Linked DNA regions of Flexivirga oryzae. The protein of the gene in region 1 binds, or shares a complex with, the protein of each later gene. Links are inferred from orthologs where the notes say so. Each region holds a gene or a part of one and is shown on either strand. Other genes may lie near its edges.

What was found.
Region 2: the proteins of uvrA (region 1) and mfd are in contact, whole or in part, in a crystal structure (PDB 4DFC), measured with the Escherichia coli proteins. The link is inferred for Flexivirga oryzae from one-to-one orthologs.

The regions. Positions count from the first base shown.
Region 1 is NZ_JACHVQ010000001.1:1,527,267-1,536,073, forward strand. What follows is about bases 2,519-6,232. They hold uvrA (excinuclease ABC subunit UvrA), read left to right. Parts: upstream 2,519-2,906; coding sequence 2,907-6,032; downstream 6,033-6,232. Other genes in these bases: FHU39_RS07020 (MBL fold metallo-hydrolase), read right to left, coding at 2,519-2,853; FHU39_RS07030 (Rieske (2Fe-2S) protein), read left to right, coding at 6,128-6,232. Also shown: FHU39_RS07005 (MFS transporter), read left to right, coding at 1-482; FHU39_RS07010 (EamA family transporter), read right to left, coding at 500-1,387; FHU39_RS07015 (C40 family peptidase), read right to left, coding at 1,396-2,151; more of FHU39_RS07020, read right to left, coding at 2,188-2,518; more of FHU39_RS07030, read left to right, coding at 6,233-6,607; excinuclease ABC subunit UvrC, read left to right, coding at 6,893-8,807. UniProt on the Escherichia coli protein: The UvrABC repair system catalyzes the recognition and processing of DNA lesions. UvrA is an ATPase and a DNA-binding protein. A damage recognition complex composed of 2 UvrA and 2 UvrB subunits scans DNA for abnormalities.
Region 2 is NZ_JACHVQ010000006.1:118,769-128,042, reverse strand. Bases 24-4,204 are described here. They hold mfd (transcription-repair coupling factor), read left to right. Parts: upstream 24-395; coding sequence 396-4,004; downstream 4,005-4,204. Other genes in these bases: FHU39_RS23060 (YgdI/YgdR family lipoprotein), read left to right, coding at 4,102-4,204; FHU39_RS23070 (VOC family protein), read left to right, coding at 24-305. Also shown: more of FHU39_RS23070, read left to right, coding at 1-23; more of FHU39_RS23060, read left to right, coding at 4,205-4,647; FHU39_RS23055 (nucleoside triphosphate pyrophosphohydrolase), read left to right, coding at 4,587-5,612; FHU39_RS23050 (ribonuclease FAU-1 family protein), read right to left, coding at 5,602-6,195; pyrE (orotate phosphoribosyltransferase), read left to right, coding at 6,300-6,797; FHU39_RS23040 (FMN-binding negative transcriptional regulator), read left to right, coding at 6,831-7,472; FHU39_RS23035 (ATP/GTP-binding protein), read right to left, coding at 7,693-8,283; FHU39_RS23030 (DUF742 domain-containing protein), read right to left, coding at 8,264-8,653; FHU39_RS24500 (roadblock/LC7 domain-containing protein), read right to left, coding at 8,689-9,099; FHU39_RS24495 (sensor histidine kinase), read right to left, coding at 9,096-9,274. UniProt on the Escherichia coli protein: Couples transcription and DNA repair by recognizing RNA polymerase (RNAP) stalled at DNA lesions. Mediates ATP-dependent release of RNAP and its truncated transcript from the DNA, and recruitment of nucleotide excision repair machinery to the damaged site.

The DNA.
Region 1 (8,807 bases):
CCATGTGGTGGTTCTCGCTGATCGGGATCTTCGTGCTCGCCGTGCCCTGCTTCTGGCTCATGGGTCAGGGGATCGCCTGGGCCATCATCGGATTCACCGTTCTCGGGTTGGTGTTCCTGCCGCAGCTGGGCACCGTGTCGGCGACCTTCCCGGCGATGTTCCCGGCGCACGTCCGCTATGCGGGTATGGCGATCAGCTACAACGTGTCGACCGCCGCCTTCGGTGGCACCGCATCCGTGGTCAACGACTGGCTGGTCGGCTGGGGCGGCCGTTACATGCCGGCGTTCTACATGATGCTCGCCATGGTCATCGGGATGATCGGCCTCGTGAAGGTCCCCGAGACGGCGGGCGAGTCGATCCGCGGCCGCGGCATACCGGGTACCTCGGAGGAGAAGGCCGAACCGCGAGATCGTTCCGGCATTCACAACGTGTCCGGAATCCATGACGTCTCACGGGAGTTCGGCACCCGCCGGCGTCGCTAGCGGCGTCTCGGGTCACGTCATACGTCGAGTGCGGCGGGCTGGTCCTCGGTGTTGCCCTGTGCAGCGCCGAGGATCAGCACGCTGGCCGCGACCACGAAGAGCATCCCGAGCAGTTTGACGGGGGAGAGCCGCTGCCCCAGCACGAGTAGACCGGCACCGGCGGCGACGACCGGCTCGAGCGAGAGCAGGATGCCGAACACGTTGGGCGGCAGCCGGCGCAGTGCGACCAGCTCCAGGGAGTAGGGCACGACCGACGACAGCACGGCGATTCCCGCGCCCTTGAGGAGCGCCTCGCCGCCGACGAGCGGGCTGCCCGCCTCGAACGCGCCGAGCGGCAGCACCACGACGGAGGCCAGGAGCATGGCGATCGCCAGGCCCTCCACCCCGGAGAAGTGCCGGCCGGTGCGCCGGGAGGTGAGGATGTAGATCGCCCAGCACGCCCCGGCGGTGAGTGCCAGCAGGATGCCCACCAGGTCGAGGTCGCCGAGCGGTGTGCTGACCGCGCCGGAGACCAGGACGACCCCCGCCGCTGCGAGCAGGATCGCGAGGAAGTCCCGGACGTGCCGCGACAGGATCGCCGACAGCACCAGCGGGCCGATGAACTCGATGGTGACGGCGACACCGATCGGCAACCGGCGCAGCGACCCGTAGAACGCGAGGTTCATCGCGCCGAGGGTCGCACCGTAGGCCGCGACGGCCACCCAGTCGGAGCGGCTGCGACCGCGCAGCGACGGGCGGACCCACGGCCACATCAGCAGGGTCGCGAGCGCCAGCCGGAGCGCGACCGACCCGGAGACGCCGACGAGCGGCAGCAGCGTCACGGCCAGTGCGCCGCCGAACTGGACGGACACGATGCTGCCCAGCACGAGCAACGGCGCGGGGACAGTCCCCGCGCCGCGCCTCATGCCGGTGATTATTGCAGTTGGCGGATCCGGCCGATGACCGTCAGGGTCTCCTGGCGGTGCGCCGGCATGTCCTCCTCGACGACGACCTCGCCGGTGGACGGCGAGTGCAGGATCCGCCGCGGGCCGGTGACGATGCCGACGTGGTGGATCGTCTTGCCGGGGTAGGCGAAGAAGTACAGGTCGCCCGGTCGTGCCTCGTCGACCGGCACGTCGTCGCACGCGCGGTACTGGTCGCCGCCGTCGCGGGCGAAGATCACCCCGAGGCGGCGCAGCGCGTAGTGGACCAGACCGGAGCAGTCCAGTCCGGCGGGGGAGATGCCGCCCCAGAGGTAGCCGAGACCGATGTGCCGGCGCGCCTCGGTGAGGAAGTTGTCGACGGTCGGCGCGACGCCGCAGTCGGGGAGGCGGCCGACGGGGGCGTCGTCGACGAGCCGTAGGTGGGCGGTGCGGACGTATCCCGGGTAGCCGGTGTCGCTGCCGTCATACGGCTGCCACGGTGCGGTGACCCGGGTCCAGCCCGCCTCCTCCTCGCCACCGACGAGGACCGGCTCACCCTCGAGGAGTTCGGAGTCGAAACGCTCGTAGAGGCCGAGGCGACCCTCCTCGAGCGTCGGCTGCGCGTCCAGGTCGGCGAGCCAGCGAGCGTGGTCGGGCCGGTCGGCGACGATGGGTCCGTCGACGGGCCGGGGAGAGCCGGGCGCGTTCCACAGCCCGGTGACCCCGACGTTCACAATTGCCAGTTGTGCGGCTTCCGCGTCAATCATCACCAGCCCATCCAACACGCTCGCTGCCGCCCGCGCTCACCAGCCCCGCGATCGCCACTCCGCCAGCTGCGGGCGCTCGGCCCCGAGGGTCGTGTCGTCACCGTGCCCCGGGTAGACCCAGGTGTCGTCGTCGTACCGGCCGAACACGCGCTCCTCGACGTCGTCGATCAGCTGCGGGAACGACTGGTAGTCGGCGTGATTCGTCGCTCCTACGCCTCCGGGGAAGAGGGAGTCGCCGGTGAACAGGTGGGTGTGACCGTCGTCGCCCCGGAACGACAGTGCGACGGACCCGGGCGTGTGCCCGCGCAGGGCGATCACGTCGAGCGTCAGGTCGCCGACGCGGACGGTGTCGCCGTCGGCCAGCCGCTGGTCGACGGCGACCGGCAGCTCGTCCGCGTCGTCCGCGCCCGCGAGGGTGCGGGCTCCGGTCGCGCCCACCGCGTCCGGCAGGGCCCGCACGTGGTCCCAGTGCCGGTGCGTGGTGACGATCTGGGTGACCCGGCCGCCGTCCGCCTCGACCATCGCCGCGATCGCCGGCCAGTCGTCGGCGGCGTCGATGAGCAGCGCCTCACCGCTCGCCGCGTCGGTCACCAGGTAGACGTTGTTGTGCATGTCCGAGACGCTGAGCTTGCTGATCCGCGCCGGACCCGCATCACGCGTCGCAGGAGCATCACCAGGGGTCACGTGACCGTCGTACATCATCGAAGTCTCCTCACGATTCGGGGTTGTCGGTGGTGCGACCTAGCATTGAGCTCGTGCCAACGCCTCCGTCATCCACCGTGCCATCAAGTCGGGGCCGCGACCACCTCCGGGTGCGTGGTGCTCGCGAGCACAACCTCCAGGACATCTCGATCGACATCCCGCGCGACGCGCTCGTGGTCTTCACCGGGCTGTCCGGTTCGGGCAAGTCGTCACTCGCCTTCGACACCATCTTCGCCGAGGGACAGCGCCGGTATGTCGAGTCGCTGTCGGCATACGCCCGGCAGTTCCTCGGCCAGATGGACAAGCCGGACGTCGACTTCATCGAGGGTCTGTCGCCCGCGGTGTCGATCGACCAGAAGTCGACCAACCGCAACCCGCGCTCGACCGTCGGCACCATCACCGAGGTCTACGACTACCTGCGCCTGCTCTTCGCCCGCGCCGGGCGGCCGCACTGCCCGGTGTGCGGTGAGCCGGTCGGCCGGCAGACACCGCAACAGATCGTCGACCAGCTGCTGGCGCTGCCGGACCGCACCCGCTACCAGGTGCTGGCCCCGGTGGTGCGGGCGCGCAAGGGCGAATACCTCGAGTTGTTCGCCGAGTTGCAGGCCAAGGGCTACTCGCGGGCGCGGGTCGACGGCGAGGTCGTGACGCTCACCGAGCCGCCGAAGCTCGCCAAGCAGAAGAAGCACACGATCGAGGTCGTCGTCGACCGGCTGGTGGCCAAGGAGGGTGATGCCTCCGGCAAGCAGCGGATCACCGACTCGGTCGAGACGGCGCTCGGCCTGGCCGGTGGTGTGATGATCGCCGACCTGGTCGACCTGGACGCCGACGACCCCCGGCGGGAGCGGCGCTTCTCCGAGAAGATGGCCTGCCCCAACGAGCACCCGCTCGCGATGGACGAGATCGAGCCCCGCTCGTTCTCGTTCAACAGCCCGTTCGGCGCGTGCCCGACCTGCACCGGTATCGGCACCGAGCTGGAGGTCGACATCGACCTGGTGATCCCCGACCAGGACAAGTCGATCCGGGAGGGCGCGATCCTGCCGTGGGCGCAGGGCGCGCAGTCGACCGACTACTTCCTGCGGGTCATCGGCGCGCTCGCCGACGAGCAGAAGTTCAGCCTCGACGTGCCGTGGCGAGCGCTGCCGGAGCGTGCCAAGGAGGCGCTGCTGCACGGCCGGAACCACAAGGTGCACGTCAAGTACCGCAACCGCTACGGCCGCGAACGCAGCTACTCCACGGGCTTCGAGGGCGTCATACCGTTCATCAAGCGGCGGCACGAGGAGACCGAGTCCGACTGGAGCCGGGACCGCTACGAGGGCTACATGCGGGAGGTGCCCTGCCCGGTCTGCCGCGGCGCCCGGCTGAAGCCCGAGTCGCTGGCGGTGACCATCGGCGGACGTTCCATCGCCGAGGTCTGCGCGCTGCCGATCTCCGAGTCGGCCGGCTTCCTGGACAACGTCGACTTCACACCGCGGGAGCGGCAGATCGCCGAGCGGGTGATCCGCGAGGTCGACGCACGGCTCGGATTCCTGCTGGACGTCGGTCTCGACTACCTGTCGCTCGACCGGCCCGCGGCGACGCTGTCCGGCGGTGAGGCGCAGCGCATCCGGCTGGCCACCCAGATCGGTTCGGGGCTGGTCGGCGTGCTCTACGTGCTCGACGAGCCGTCCATCGGTCTGCACCAGCGCGACAACCACCGGCTGATCGAGACGCTGACCCGGTTGCGCGACCTGGGCAACACGCTGATCGTCGTGGAGCACGACGAGGACACCATCGCCACCGCCGACTGGGTCGTCGACATCGGGCCGGGCGCGGGCGAGCACGGCGGCAACGTCGTGCACTCGGGTCCGGTCAAGGAGCTGTTGGAGCACCCCGACTCGATCACCGGCGCCTACCTGTCCGGTCGTCGCGAGATCCTGACCCCGGCGATCCGCCGGCCGCAGGACGGTCGCCAGATCGTCGTCCGCGGGGCGCGCGAGCACAACCTGCAGAACATCGACGCCGCCATACCGCTCGGCAATCTCGTGGCGGTCACCGGTGTTTCCGGCTCCGGCAAGTCGACGCTGGTCAACCACATCCTCTACAACGTGCTGGCCAACCAGCTCAACGGCGCCCGGCACGTGCCCGGGCGGCACCGCACGGTGGAGGGTCTGGACCAGCTGGACAAGGTCGTCCACGTCGACCAGAGCCCGATCGGCCGCACCCCGCGGAGCAACCCCGCGACCTACACCGGGGTCTTCGACAACATCCGCAAGCTGTTCGCCGAGACGACCGAGGCGAAGGTGCGCGGTTACCAGCCGGGACGCTTCTCGTTCAACGTCAAGGGTGGTCGCTGCGAGGCCTGCAGCGGTGACGGCACCATCAAGATCGAGATGAACTTCCTGCCGGACGTCTACGTCCCGTGCGAGGTGTGCCACGGCGCCCGCTACAACCGCGAGACGCTCGAGGTGCACTTCAAGGGCAAGACGATCGCGGACGTGCTCGACATGCCGATCGAGGAGGCGAAGGACTTCTTCGCGGCGGTGCCCGCCATCGCGCGGCACATGAACACCCTGGTCGACGTCGGGCTGGGTTACGTCCGGCTCGGGCAGCCGGCGCCGACCCTGTCCGGTGGCGAGGCGCAGCGCGTGAAGCTCGCCTCCGAGCTGCAGAAGCGTTCCACCGGCCGCACCATCTACGTGCTCGACGAGCCCACCACCGGTTTGCACTTCGAGGACATCCGCAAGCTGCTCGGGGTGCTGCAGGGCCTGGTCGACAAGGGCAACACGGTGATCGTGATCGAGCACAATCTCGACGTGATCAAGTCGGCCGACTGGATCCTCGACATGGGCCCCGAGGGCGGGCACCGGGGCGGCACCATCGTGGCGACCGGCACCCCGGAGGAGGTGGCCGAGGTCGCGGACAGCTACACCGGTCAGTTCCTCGCGCCGCTGCTCGCCAAGACGACCCGGGCCGCTCGGCCGTCGCAGGCCAAGGCGTCGCCGACGAAGAAGGCGACGACGAAGAAGGCGAGCGCGAAGAAGACGGCGACGAAGAAGGCGGCGCGGAAGACGGCCGCCACCAAGGCCGCAGCCACCACGTCGCCCACCCGCACCCGGACCGCCGCCGCGGCGGCACGCTCGGCCAAGCCCGCTGCCACCGCGAAGGCACCGAACGCGAAGGCGACGCGGGCGAACTGACCCGGTGCACCGCTGTCCCGGGTGCGGCGCCGGTGCACAGCGGATGCACAGGCCTTCGCAACCTGTTGACCATTCAAGTACCGCATCATGGTCCCATGACGACCCGAGACGACCGTCCTGCCGACGCACCCGGTGAAGGGACCCCGCGGCGTGCGGTGCTGTGCTCCGCCGGCCTCATCGGCGGACTCACGGTGGTGGCCGCGCTGGCCGGGTGTGGTGGGTCGAGCGCTGCCGATGCGGCCGGCAGCACCGGCGCCTCGGTGACGCACGGCGGCTCGGCAGGCGGTGCCGCCGAGAGCGTCGCGACGTCGAAGGTCCCGGTCGGCAGCGGCATCATCGACGACAACCTGCAGACGGTCATCACCCAGCCCACCAGCGGCGAGTTCAAGGCGTTCAACTACCTGTGCACGCACCAGCAGTGCCCGGTCTCGCAGATCCAGGGCGAGAAGATCATGTGCGCCTGCCACGGCAGCGAGTTCAGCATCAAGGACGGCTCCGTGCTGCAAGGACCCGCGACCAAGCCGCTGGAAGCCAAGACCGCGACGGTCAAGGGATCCCGGGTCGTCATCTCCTGAGCAGGCGTCCCGTAGTGCCGACGGTCGGTGGGTGGGGACGGGTTTTCGGTGCGAAGGTGTCCCGTGGTGCCGACGGTCGGTGGGTGGGGACGGGTTTTCGGCCCGAAGGTGTCCCGTGGTGCCGACGGTCGGTGGGTGGGGACGGGTTTTCGGTGCGAAGGCGTCCCGTAGTGCCGACGGTCGGTGGTTGGGGACGGGTTTCCGGCCCGGGGATGTCCCGTAGTGCCGACGGTCGGGGTGCGGGGACGGCGTCGGGGTGTCCGGGTGAGTCCATAGAGTGGAGTTGTGGCCGATCCTTCGTCATACCGCCCGAAGCCGGGGGAGATCCCGGTCGACCCCGGTGTCTACAAGTTCCGCGACAAGGACCGCCGGGTCATCTACGTCGGCAAGGCCAAATCGCTGCGCAGCCGGCTGTCGTCGTACTTCCAGGACATCGCGGCACTGCACCCGCGCACCCGCACCATGGTCACCACCGGAGCCAGCGTCGAATGGACCGTGGTGCGCAACGAGGTGGAGGCGCTGCAGCTCGAATACTCCTGGATCAAGGAGTTCGACCCGCGGTTCAACGTCAAGTACCGCGACGACAAGTCCTACCCCTACCTCGCGGTCACCATGGGCGAGGAGTTCCCCCGGGCGCAGGTGATGCGCGGGACCAAGCGCAAGGGCACCCGCTACTTCGGGCCCTACGCGCACGCGTGGGCGATCCGCGAGACGCTCGACCAGCTGCTGCGGGTCTTCCCGCTGCGCACCTGCAGCAGCGGCGTCTTCCGGCGCGCCGGGCAGGTCGGCCGGCCGTGCCTGCTGGGTTACATCGACAAGTGCTCGGCGCCCTGTGTCGGTCGGGTCACCCCGGAGGAGCACCGGGCGATCGCGGAGGAGTTCTGCGACTTCATGGCCGGCAACACCGGCCGGTTCGTCAAGCGGCTGGAGCGCGAAATGCGTGCTGCCAGCGACGAACTCGACTTCGAGACGGCCGCACGGCGACGGGACGACCTGCAGGCGCTGGAGAAGGCCCTGGAGCGGTCCGCGGTCGTGCTGCCGGACGCGACCGACGCCGACGTCTTCGGGATCGCCGACGACGAGCTGGAGGCCGCGGTGCAGGTCTTCCACGTGCGCGGTGGACGCATCCGTGGCCAGCGGGGCTGGGTGGTCGACAAGCAGAGTGAGGGTGATCTCGGGCTCGCCGAGGTGGTCGAGCGCTTGCTCGGGCAGGTGTATGGCGGGGAGTCTCCCGAAGGTGTGCCGCGTGAGGTGCTGGTGCCGGCGTTGCCGCCGGAGCCGGAGGCGATGGCAGATCTGCTGTCCGAGGTCCGCGGCGCGAACGTCGACCTGCGCGTGCCGCAGCGTGGTGACAAACACACGCTGATGGAAACGGTCAACCGCAACGCCACGCAGGCCCTCGCCCGGCACAAGGTGGCCCGCGCCGGTGACCTCACCGCGCGCAGCCAGGCGTTGCAGGACCTGCAGGACGCGCTCGAACTGCAGCAGGCGCCACTGCGCATCGAGTGCTTCGACGTCAGCCACGTGCAGGGCACCAACGTCGTCGCCTCGATGGTCGTCTTCGAGGACGGGCTGCCCCGCAAGGGCGAATACCGGCGGTTCATCGTGCGCGGCACCCCGCAGCCCGACGGGTCCGTCCGGGTCGACGACACCGCCGCCATGGACGAGATCCTCACCCGCCGGTTCCGGCACTACCTCGAGGACCGTGACAACGCCGGGGACATCGAGCTGGACGACACCGACGAGCCGTCACCGGGCAGTGGCCCGATCGACGAAACCACCGGCAAACCCAAGCGATTCGCCTACCCGCCGCAACTGGTGGTCGTCGACGGCGGCAAGCCGCAGGTGGACGCCGCGTCGCGCGCCCTGGAGGGCCTGGGCATCGACGACGTCGCCGTGGTCGGTCTGGCCAAACGACTCGAAGAGGTCTGGCTGCCCGGCGACGACTTCCCGGTGATCCTGCCGCGCACCAGTGACGGCCTCTACCTGTTGCAGCGGGTGCGCGACGAGGCGCACCGCTTCGCGATCACCTTCCACCGGCAGCGCCGATCCAAGGCGATGACGCGGTCGGCGCTGGACGACATACCCGGGCTGGGCGCAGTCCGTCGCAAGGCGCTGCTGAAGCAGTTCGGTTCGGTCAAGAGGCTCCGGGCGGCAACAGCGGACGAGATTGCCGCGGTGAAGGGCATCGGGCCCGCTC
Region 2 (9,274 bases), on another replicon or contig:
CCGGCAGCACCGCGCCGGACGACCCGTTCGAGGGCCTGGACCGGCTGCCAGGCGGCGTGATGCTCGCCTTGCAGCGGCTGGACGACGGTGCGCCGCGGCTCCACCTCGACATCGAGACCGACGACATCGACGCCGAGGTGGCCCGCCTGGTCGCGGCAGGAGCGACCGTGCAGGAGTCGCGCGACAACCCGCACTACGCGATCCTCGCCGACCCGGGTGGCATGATCTTCTGCGTCGTGCCCGTGCAGACCGGGGCCGACTTCGACGCCCACGCCACGACGTGGCCCGATACCGCGGCCGACTAGAATCGATCCCGACAACCCCGTCTCGCCTGCGAACGGGGCCCTTTTGCGTGCCCGCCCCGGCGGGTACGACGATCAAGGAGTTGCCCACCGGTGAGCCTGCAACCCATGCTCGACCTGCTCGCGCGGGACGACGCCGTCGCGCGACTGCTGTCGCACGTCGGCACGGCGAACGTCGTCGACATCGCGTGTGCCGCCGGCGCTCGCGGACCACTGGCCGCCCTCGTCGCCCAGGGCGGCGCCGACCGGCCGGCGCGCACCGTGCTCGCAGTGACCGCGACCGGGCGGGAGGCGCAGGACCTGGCAGCGTGCCTGCGCGGCTTCCTGCCCGCCGAGCAGGTCGTCGAGTTCCCCAGCTGGGAGACGCTGCCGCACGAGCGGCTGAGCCCGCGCAGCGACACGGTGGGCCGGCGTCTCGCGGTGCTCCGCCGCCTGGCGCACCCGGACGCCGAGGACGAGGCGTATGGCGAGATCGCGGTCGTGGTCGCCAGCGTCCGGGCGCTCATGCAGCCGATCGCCAAGGGCCTCGGTGACCTCGCGCCGGTCTCGCTGCGCATCGGACAGGACGCGGAGCTGCCCGAGGTCGTCGAGGCGTTGGCGGGTGCGGCATACACCCGCACCGATCTGGTCGAACGACGGGGCGAATTCGCCGTCCGCGGCGGCATCCTCGATGTGTTCCCGCCCACCGAGGAGCACCCGGTGCGGGTGGAGTTCTGGGGCGACACGATCGAAGAGATCCGTTGGTTCAAGGTCGCCGATCAGCGCAGCCTCGACATCGCGGAGCACGGCCTGTGGGCGCCGCCGTGCCGTGAACTGTTGCTCACCGAGGACGTGCGCGCACGGGCGCGCACCCTCGCCGCCCAGTTGCCCGGCGTCCAGGACATGCTGCTCAAGATCGCCGAGGGGATCGCGGTCGAGGGGATGGAGTCGCTCGCGCCGATCCTACTCGCCGGCGGCACCGCGGGCGGGATGGAAACGCTGCTGGACGTGCTGCCGCAGGGCACCCACGTGCTGCTCGCCGATCCGGAACGCGTCCGTCGACGGGCACACGACCTGGTCGCGACCAGCGCCGAATTCCTGGACGCCAGCTGGTCCAACGCCGCCGCAGGCAACGCGGTGCCGGTCGACCTGCAGTCCGTGCTGGGGACGGCCTCCTACTGGTCGATCGCCGAACTGCGCGACCATGCGCTGTCCGCGGGACTTGCCTGGTGGTCGTTCTCCGCGTTCGCGACCGATGCCGAGCTGGCCGAGTTCCAGGAGGACGACGCGCTCTCCGGGGAACAGGTCACCATCGGGACCGCTGACGTGCCGCTCTACCGTGGCAGCACCGAGCAGGCGGTCGCCGACATTCGCGACTGGGTGGGCGCCGGCAACCGGGTGCTGGTCGTCACCGAGGGACCTGGGCTCGGGCACCGCATCGGTGAGGTGCTGCGTGACCACGACGTGGCGTCGCACCGGATCGAACAGCTCACGCCGGGCGCAGTGGAGATCGCGACCGGCGCTTTGGGCAACGGGTTCGCTCTGGCATCAAGCGAGTTCGTGCTCCTCACGGAGAACGACCTGACCGGTTCCTCAACGCACGGCGGCAGCACCAAGGACATGCGCAGGATGCCGTCGCGGCGCCGCAACGTCGTCGACCCGTTGCAGCTGCACCCGGGCGACTTCGTCGTGCACGAGCAGCACGGTGTCGGCCGGTTCGCGAAGATGATGCAGCGCACCGTCGGCGGTGCGACCCGCGAATACCTGGTCATCGACTACGCGCCGTCCAAGAAGGGTCAGCCGGCTGACCAGCTGTACGTGCCGACCGACCAGCTGGACCAGGTCACCCGTTACGTCGGCGGTGAGCAGCCGTCCCTCAACAAGATGGGCGGATCAGACTGGCAGACAACCAAATCCCGCGCCCGTCGGCACGTCCGGCAGATCGCCGCCGAGCTCATCCAGCTCTACTCGGCGCGGATGGCGACCGAGGGCCACGCCTTCGGCCCGGACACCCCGTGGCAGCGCGAACTGGAGGACGCGTTCGCCTACATCGAGACCCCCGACCAGGCCAGCAGCATCGACGAGGTCAAGGCCGACATGGAGAAGTCGGTGCCGATGGACCGGCTCATCTGCGGCGACGTCGGTTACGGCAAGACCGAGATCGCGATCCGCGCCGCGTTCAAGGCGATCCAGGACGGGAAGCAGGTGGCGGTGCTGGTGCCGACCACCCTGCTGGTCAAACAGCACCATCAGACGTTCACCGAGCGCTACGCCGGGTTCCCGGTCGTGGTCAAGGCGCTCTCCCGCTTCCAGAGCGACCGCGAGGCACGCGAGATCATCGACGGATTGCGTTCCGGCACGGTCGATCTGGTCATCGGCACGCATCGGCTGCTGTCCAACGAGGTGAAGTTCAAGGACCTCGGCCTCGTGGTCATCGACGAGGAGCAGCGCTTCGGCGTCGAGCACAAGGAACAGCTCAAGCAGATGCGCACCGCCGTCGACGTGCTCGCGATGTCCGCGACCCCGATCCCGCGCACCCTGGAGATGGCCGTGACCGGCATCCGCGAGATGTCCACGCTGGCAACGCCTCCCGAGGAGCGGCACCCGGTGCTGACCTTCGTCGGCGCCTACGAGGAGAAGCAGGTGGGCGCCGCCATACGACGTGAGCTGATGCGTGAGGGCCAGGTCTTCTTCGTGCACAACAAGGTCGGCACGATCGAGAAGGCCGCGTCCCGGCTGCGCGAGCTGGTGCCCGAGGCGCGGGTAGCCACGGCACACGGCAAGATGTCCGAGCACCGCCTGGAGGACGTCGTCACCGGCTTCTGGGACCGCGAGTACGACGTGCTGGTGTGCACCACGATCATCGAGACCGGCCTGGACATCTCCAACGCCAACACGCTCATCGTGGACCGCTCCGACCAGCTCGGTCTGTCCCAGCTGCACCAGCTGCGCGGGCGCGTCGGTCGTGGCCGCGAGCGCGCCTACTCCTACTTCCTCTTCCCGCCGGAGAAGCCGCTCACCGACACCGCACACGACCGGCTACAGACGATCGCCAGCCACACCGATCTCGGTGCCGGCATGCAGGTCGCGATGAAGGACCTGGAGATCCGCGGCGCCGGCAACCTGCTCGGCGGCGAACAGTCCGGGCACATCGCCGGGGTCGGGTTCGACCTCTACGTCCGGATGGTGGGGGAGGCCGTCGCGGACTTCCGCGGGGACGGCACGTCGCCAGCCCCGACCGAGGTCAAGATCGAGCTGCCGGTCGACGCGCACCTGCCGCACGAGTACGTGCCGGGGGAGCGGCTGCGGCTGGAGGCCTACAAGAAGCTGGCCACCGTCGAGGACGAGGCGGCGCTCGGCGAGATCGAGGCCGAGCTGCGCGACCGGTACGGCGCGCCGCCCGAGCCGGTGCAGCACCTCTTCGAGGTGGCCCGGCTGCGGACCATCGCCCGGCAGGCCGGCATCGGCGACATCGCACTGCAGGGGCGGATGGTGCGCTTCGGCCCGGTCGAGCTGCGGGAGAGCCAGCAGTTGCGGCTGGAGCGCATCTACAAGGGCACGATGGTCAAGCCCGCCATACATCAGATCCTCGTGCCGCAACCCAAGACGGCACCCGTCGGCGGCAAGCCGCTGCGCGACACCGAGGTGCTGCGGTGGGCGGCGCAGCTGATCAAAGCGGTGCTGCTGGACGACATCTCCGCGGCCGCGAGTGCGTCGGCGTGACCGGCCACTCACGGCCACAGCGAGGACTGGCATGATGCAGGGTGCGCGCCGGACTCCGGCGCTGGTCAGGACATCGCAGAAGGAAAGGCCGTTCTCCATGCCCAGCTTCCACCGCGGACGGTTCGTCGTGGGTGCCGCAGTCGCGATCAGCACCCTTGCGCTCGCCGGATGTGGCGCCGACGGTGTGATGCACAGGGGCTCCACCGCGCTGCAGTATGACGGCCGGACGGTGACCAGCCAGCAGTTGCAGACCGCCACGGACGAGATCAACAAGGCGACCGGTTACGGCATCGACCCGGCGAACGTCGCGCAGGTGCTGTCCATCGGGCCCGAGATCATCAAGGTCGGTGAGAAGAACGGCGTCGTGTTCTCCGACTCCTACTTGCGCAACAAGTACAAGAAGTCGACGCTGTCCGACGTCGCGGTCGAGGCCCTGCGGGTCAACGACATCTCGCAGACGCTCAGCAACGCGGGCAACCTGACCAAGGCCGACACCGAGAAGATCGCGGCGCAGAACGCCACGCTGAACCCGCGGTACGGCTCCTGGGTCAAGGGGACCGGGCCGACGACCGCTCCGGAGCCGTGGATCAGCGCCTCGCCGACCTCGACCGGCGCCGCGCCGAACGGCCACCCCGCGGAGTGACCGGGCCGCAGCCGCTGCTGACGGTGCTGGTGACCAGCCCCCGTGTCGCGGCGGGTCTGCTTTCCCGGGATGCCTGGACCGCGTTGGAGAGCGCTGCGCAGGTGCTGACCGCGGACCCGGACGACCCGGTGCCCGCCGCCGTTGCGGCATCCGGCATCGACGTTGCGGCGGCGCCATACGAGTCGGCGGCCGAGAGCGCGCGTGCGCTCGTCGCGGCCGCCGCGGAGCGGTCGATCGTCTGGATCAGCTCTCCCGACGCCGACCCCGGTCTGACCGACGCCATCGCCGAGGAGCTGACCCGGCTGGAGGACCCGCCGCAGATCGAGGTGCTGGTCGGTTCCTGGGACGTCCCGGGTGCGCGCTTGTTGGACGCGGTGGCCGTGATGGACGCGCTGCGGTCGCCGGGCGGCTGCCCGTGGGACGCCGAGCAGACGCACGAGTCGCTGGCCAAGTACCTGCTCGAGGAAGCCCACGAGACGGTCGAGGCGATCGAGACCGGCGACACCGAGCACGTCGCGGAGGAGCTCGGTGACGTGTTGCTGCAGGTGCTCTTCCATGCGCGCATCGCCGCGGACGAGGACCCGGGTTACACCATCGATGATGTCGCGAGTCTGTTGGTGGACAAACTGATTCGGCGTCACCCGCACGTGTTCGGCGACGGCGATGCCAGCACTCCCGACGAGGTCGAGCGGTCCTGGGAGCGGATCAAGGCCGCCGAGAAGTCCGACCGGGACGAGGACGACCTGTTGGCCGGCATCCCCGCGTCGTTGTCGCCGTTGCTGATCGCCGAGAAGGTGCTCACCCGGGCGGACCGCCGCGGCATACAGGTGTCGTATGACGAGGGCGCGGATCTCGGCGGCCGGCTGCTGGCGCTGGTCGCGCAGGCCCGCGCCGGCGGTGTCTCGGCCGACGCTGCCCTGCGCGCGACGCTGCGTGAGGTCGCCCGGCCGCCCGTCAGCGGGTGATTCGCGGGACCTCGCCCACCGGGGCCGGGCCCGGGCTCGGGACGCGACCGGCGGGCGTCCAACTGTCCCAGTCGCTCCACCACCGGGTGCCGTCGATCAAATGCTGCTCGACCTGGGCCGCGGCCTCCAGCACGGCCAGCACCGTCCGCGCCTCGATGCGCCCCTGTGCCCGCTGATGGTGCAGGTCCGGAACATCCTTCCACCACCAGGTGCCGTCCGGCCGGATGACGATGTCGAGTCCGTAGTCGTCGGTGTCGATGGACACCGCGTCGCGGGCCAGCGGTGCCTCGAAGTTGATGTACCACTGCCGGAACGCCCCGTCGGCGCCGAACATCTTCCAGACCGAGTAGAGGTGCTGCGGCCGGTAGAGCTGCAGGACGATCGTCTCGGCCCATCGGGTGGATCCGGCCCAGGGGTGGCGCCCGAACGGGTGCGCTGCGAAAGTCATCGGCGCACCCGGATCGAGGCGCACGGCGAGTATGTCGCCGTCATCTCTGACGACGGTGACCGGCGTCGACAGCCAGAGGCGACCGTGGAGCACCTCCCTGCGCTCGATCACCGAACCGGCTTCGAACAGCTGCATGCGCCCAACGTAGCCGGTCCAGGAGCACTGGGCGCGGGGCTTCGGGAGCATGACAAGCTACGGGTCATGACGGATCAGGACCTCGCCGCGGCCATCGACTCCCGGTGCCGGTGCACGGCGAATTCACCCTCCGCTCCGGACAGGTGGCGACCGAGTACTTCGACAAGTACCTGTTCGAGGGCGACCCGCAGCTCATCCGCCGGGTCGCGGCAGGGATGCAGCCGCTGCTACCCGATGACGCCGAAGTTCTGGGAGGCCTGGAGCTCGGTGGTGTGCCCATTGCAGCGGTGCTCGGGCAATTGGTAAATCTGCCAACTGTTTTCGTGCGCAAGGAGGCCAAGGAGTATGGCACCCGCAAGCTCGCCGAGGGCGGCTCCGTCGAAGGCCGACACGTCGTGCTCGTCGAGGACGTCATCACGACGGGCGGCGCCGTCATCGCCGGCGCGGAGGAACTGCGGCGCCTGGGTGCCCGGATCGACCTGGTCGTCTGCGCCATCGACCGGAGACCGCCCGAGGCGACCGGGCTCGCCGACGCGGGGGTCGAGGTGCGCTCGGTGTTCACCCGCGCCGACCTGGACCGGGCGCGCGCGGCAGCCGGCTGAGCACGCCATACGGGCCGGTGCGACGATGAATGGATGGTCTACCTGCCCGCACACGACGAAGCACCATCCACCGCGGAGGTTGCGGAGCTGATCTCCTCCGTGCCGTTCGCGACCTTGGTGACCTCCGACGGAAAATCCTTGAGTGCCAACCACATTCCGTTCTTGCTCGAGGTGAGTGAGGACGGGGACAAGCTCATCGGTCACGTCGCCCGAGCCAACGACGTGTGGCGTGCCGGCCAGCACGAGGGTGAGACCCTGGTCGTCTTCAACGGCGCCGACCATTACGTCTCGCCGACCTGGTATCCCTCCAAGCAGGAGCACCATGAGGTCGTGCCCACCTGGAACTACCTGGTGGCACACGTGTATGGCGAACTCGTCGTCCACGACGACCTGCGCTGGACGCGAGCGGCGGTCGCGAAACTGACCCAGGTCATGGAGGGCGGCCGCGTCGACGCGTGGCACATGGGGCAGGCTCCGGCCGATTATCTGCGCGGCCGGCTCGGCGACATCGTGGGGATCGAGCTGCGCATCTCCCGCATCGTCGGCAAGTTCAAGGTGAGCGCCGGACGCAGCAGCGCGGACCGCAACGGCGCCGCGGACGGCATCGAAGCCGAATCCGGCCGGTCACCGCTCGTCGACGCGATGCGCGCCGTCGACCACCGCGTCCCGAAGTAGCGACGGTCGCGGGTTGGGGACGGGGTTTCGCGGAAAGTGCGTCCCGAAGTAGCGACGGTCGCGGGTTGGGGGCAGGGTTTCGCGGAGTGCGTCCCGAAGTAGCGACGGTCGCGGGTTGGGGACAGGGTAACGCGGAAAGTGCGTCCCGAAGTAGCGACGGTCGCGGGTTGGGGCCGGGCCAGGCCAGCCCCAGGCCGGGCCAGGTCAGGGACGCCGCCGCTTACGACTGCGCCGCCGCGGCCCGGTGCTGCTCCAGCGCGAATTCGGTCACGCGCACGAGCGCGGCCTTCGCCGAGTCGCGGTCCCGCGCGTCGACCCGCATCAGCGGGATGTGCGGTGAGATGGCCAGCGCATCGGCGATCTCGGCCTCGGAATGCACTCGGGTGCCGTCGAACTGGTTGACGGCGACGATGAACGGCAGGCCTTTGGCTTCGAAGTAGTCGATGGCCGAGAAGGCGTCGCCGAGGCGGGCGGTGTCGACGAGCACGATCGCGCCGATCGCGCCCTTGACCAGGTCGTCCCACATGAACCAGAAGCGCCGTTGACCGGGCGTGCCGAACAGGTAGAGCACCAGATCGTTCGCCAGGGTGATGCGACCGAAGTCCATGGCGACCGTGGTGGTGTTCTTGTTCGGCGTCGACGTGAGGTGATCGGTCCCCTCCGACAACTGGGTCACGGTCGCCTCGGTCTGCAGGGGGACGATCTCGGAGACCGCGCCGACGAGCGTCGTCTTGCCGACCCCGAATCCGCCGGCGACGACGATCTTCGTCGACGTCGTGCGATGGGCCGGGCTAGAGGTCGCGGAGTCCACGCAGGGTCCTTTCAATGAGGTTGATGCGCTCGTCACTGGACGTGCTGTCGGTCATGGTCTGTTGCAACTGCACACTGCCCTCGGCTGCCAGGTCGCCGACGAGAACCCTGGCCACGCCGATCGCGAGACCGGCCCGGGCCGCGATCTCCGCGACCGAGAGCAGTTCGTCGGCGCACAGGTCGACGATCCGGCGCGTCGGGTCGTGCGCCGGCCAGCGCTTCGATCGCCCCTCCACCGTGAGCTCGACGGTCGCCTCGAGCGGCACGTCGACCTCCGACGTGGTGCGCCCGGACGTGAGCGTGTAGGGCCGCACCACGCTCGCGGCGGGTTCCTCGGCGCCGTCATCCCACTCGGGAGGCTCGTCGGTCATCGGTCATCCGTCATTCGCGCACTGGGCCTGTTCGCTCACCGCGCCCGCGGAGCCGCGTCCACGGCGCGCCCGACCCGCTCGACCATGATCGCCATCTCGTACCCGATCTGACCGATGTCCGCGGACGGGCCGGTCAGCACCGCCAGATGTGACCCGTCGCCGACGCTCATCAGCAGCACGAAGCCGTTCTGCATCTCGATGATGGACTGCAGCACGGCTCCACCGTCGAACAGGCCGGCCGCCCCGGACGCCAGGCTTGCCAGCCCCGACGAGACCGCAGCCATCTGCTCCGCACGATCGATCGGCAGTTCGGCGTTCCGGGCGATCACGAGTCCGTCGACCGATACGAGCACCGCGTGCGCGACACCGGGGGTGTCCTGCACGAATCTCGAGACGAGCCAGTCGAACTGGCCGTCATGGCCGGTTGTCGTGGAGTAGTCGGTCACCGTGACCTCGATCCGTTGTCGTCGTTGTGCTGGTCGAAATCGTCGGCCGCGGCGGCTCGCCGTGCGCGTTCGACGCCCTGCTTGTAACGGCTGAGTTTCGCGCGCAGTGCCTCCGGGTCGCGCAGTGGCCCGTGCTCCGGGCTCCGGCCGTGCGGGCCCGTCGCGCTCGCCGACT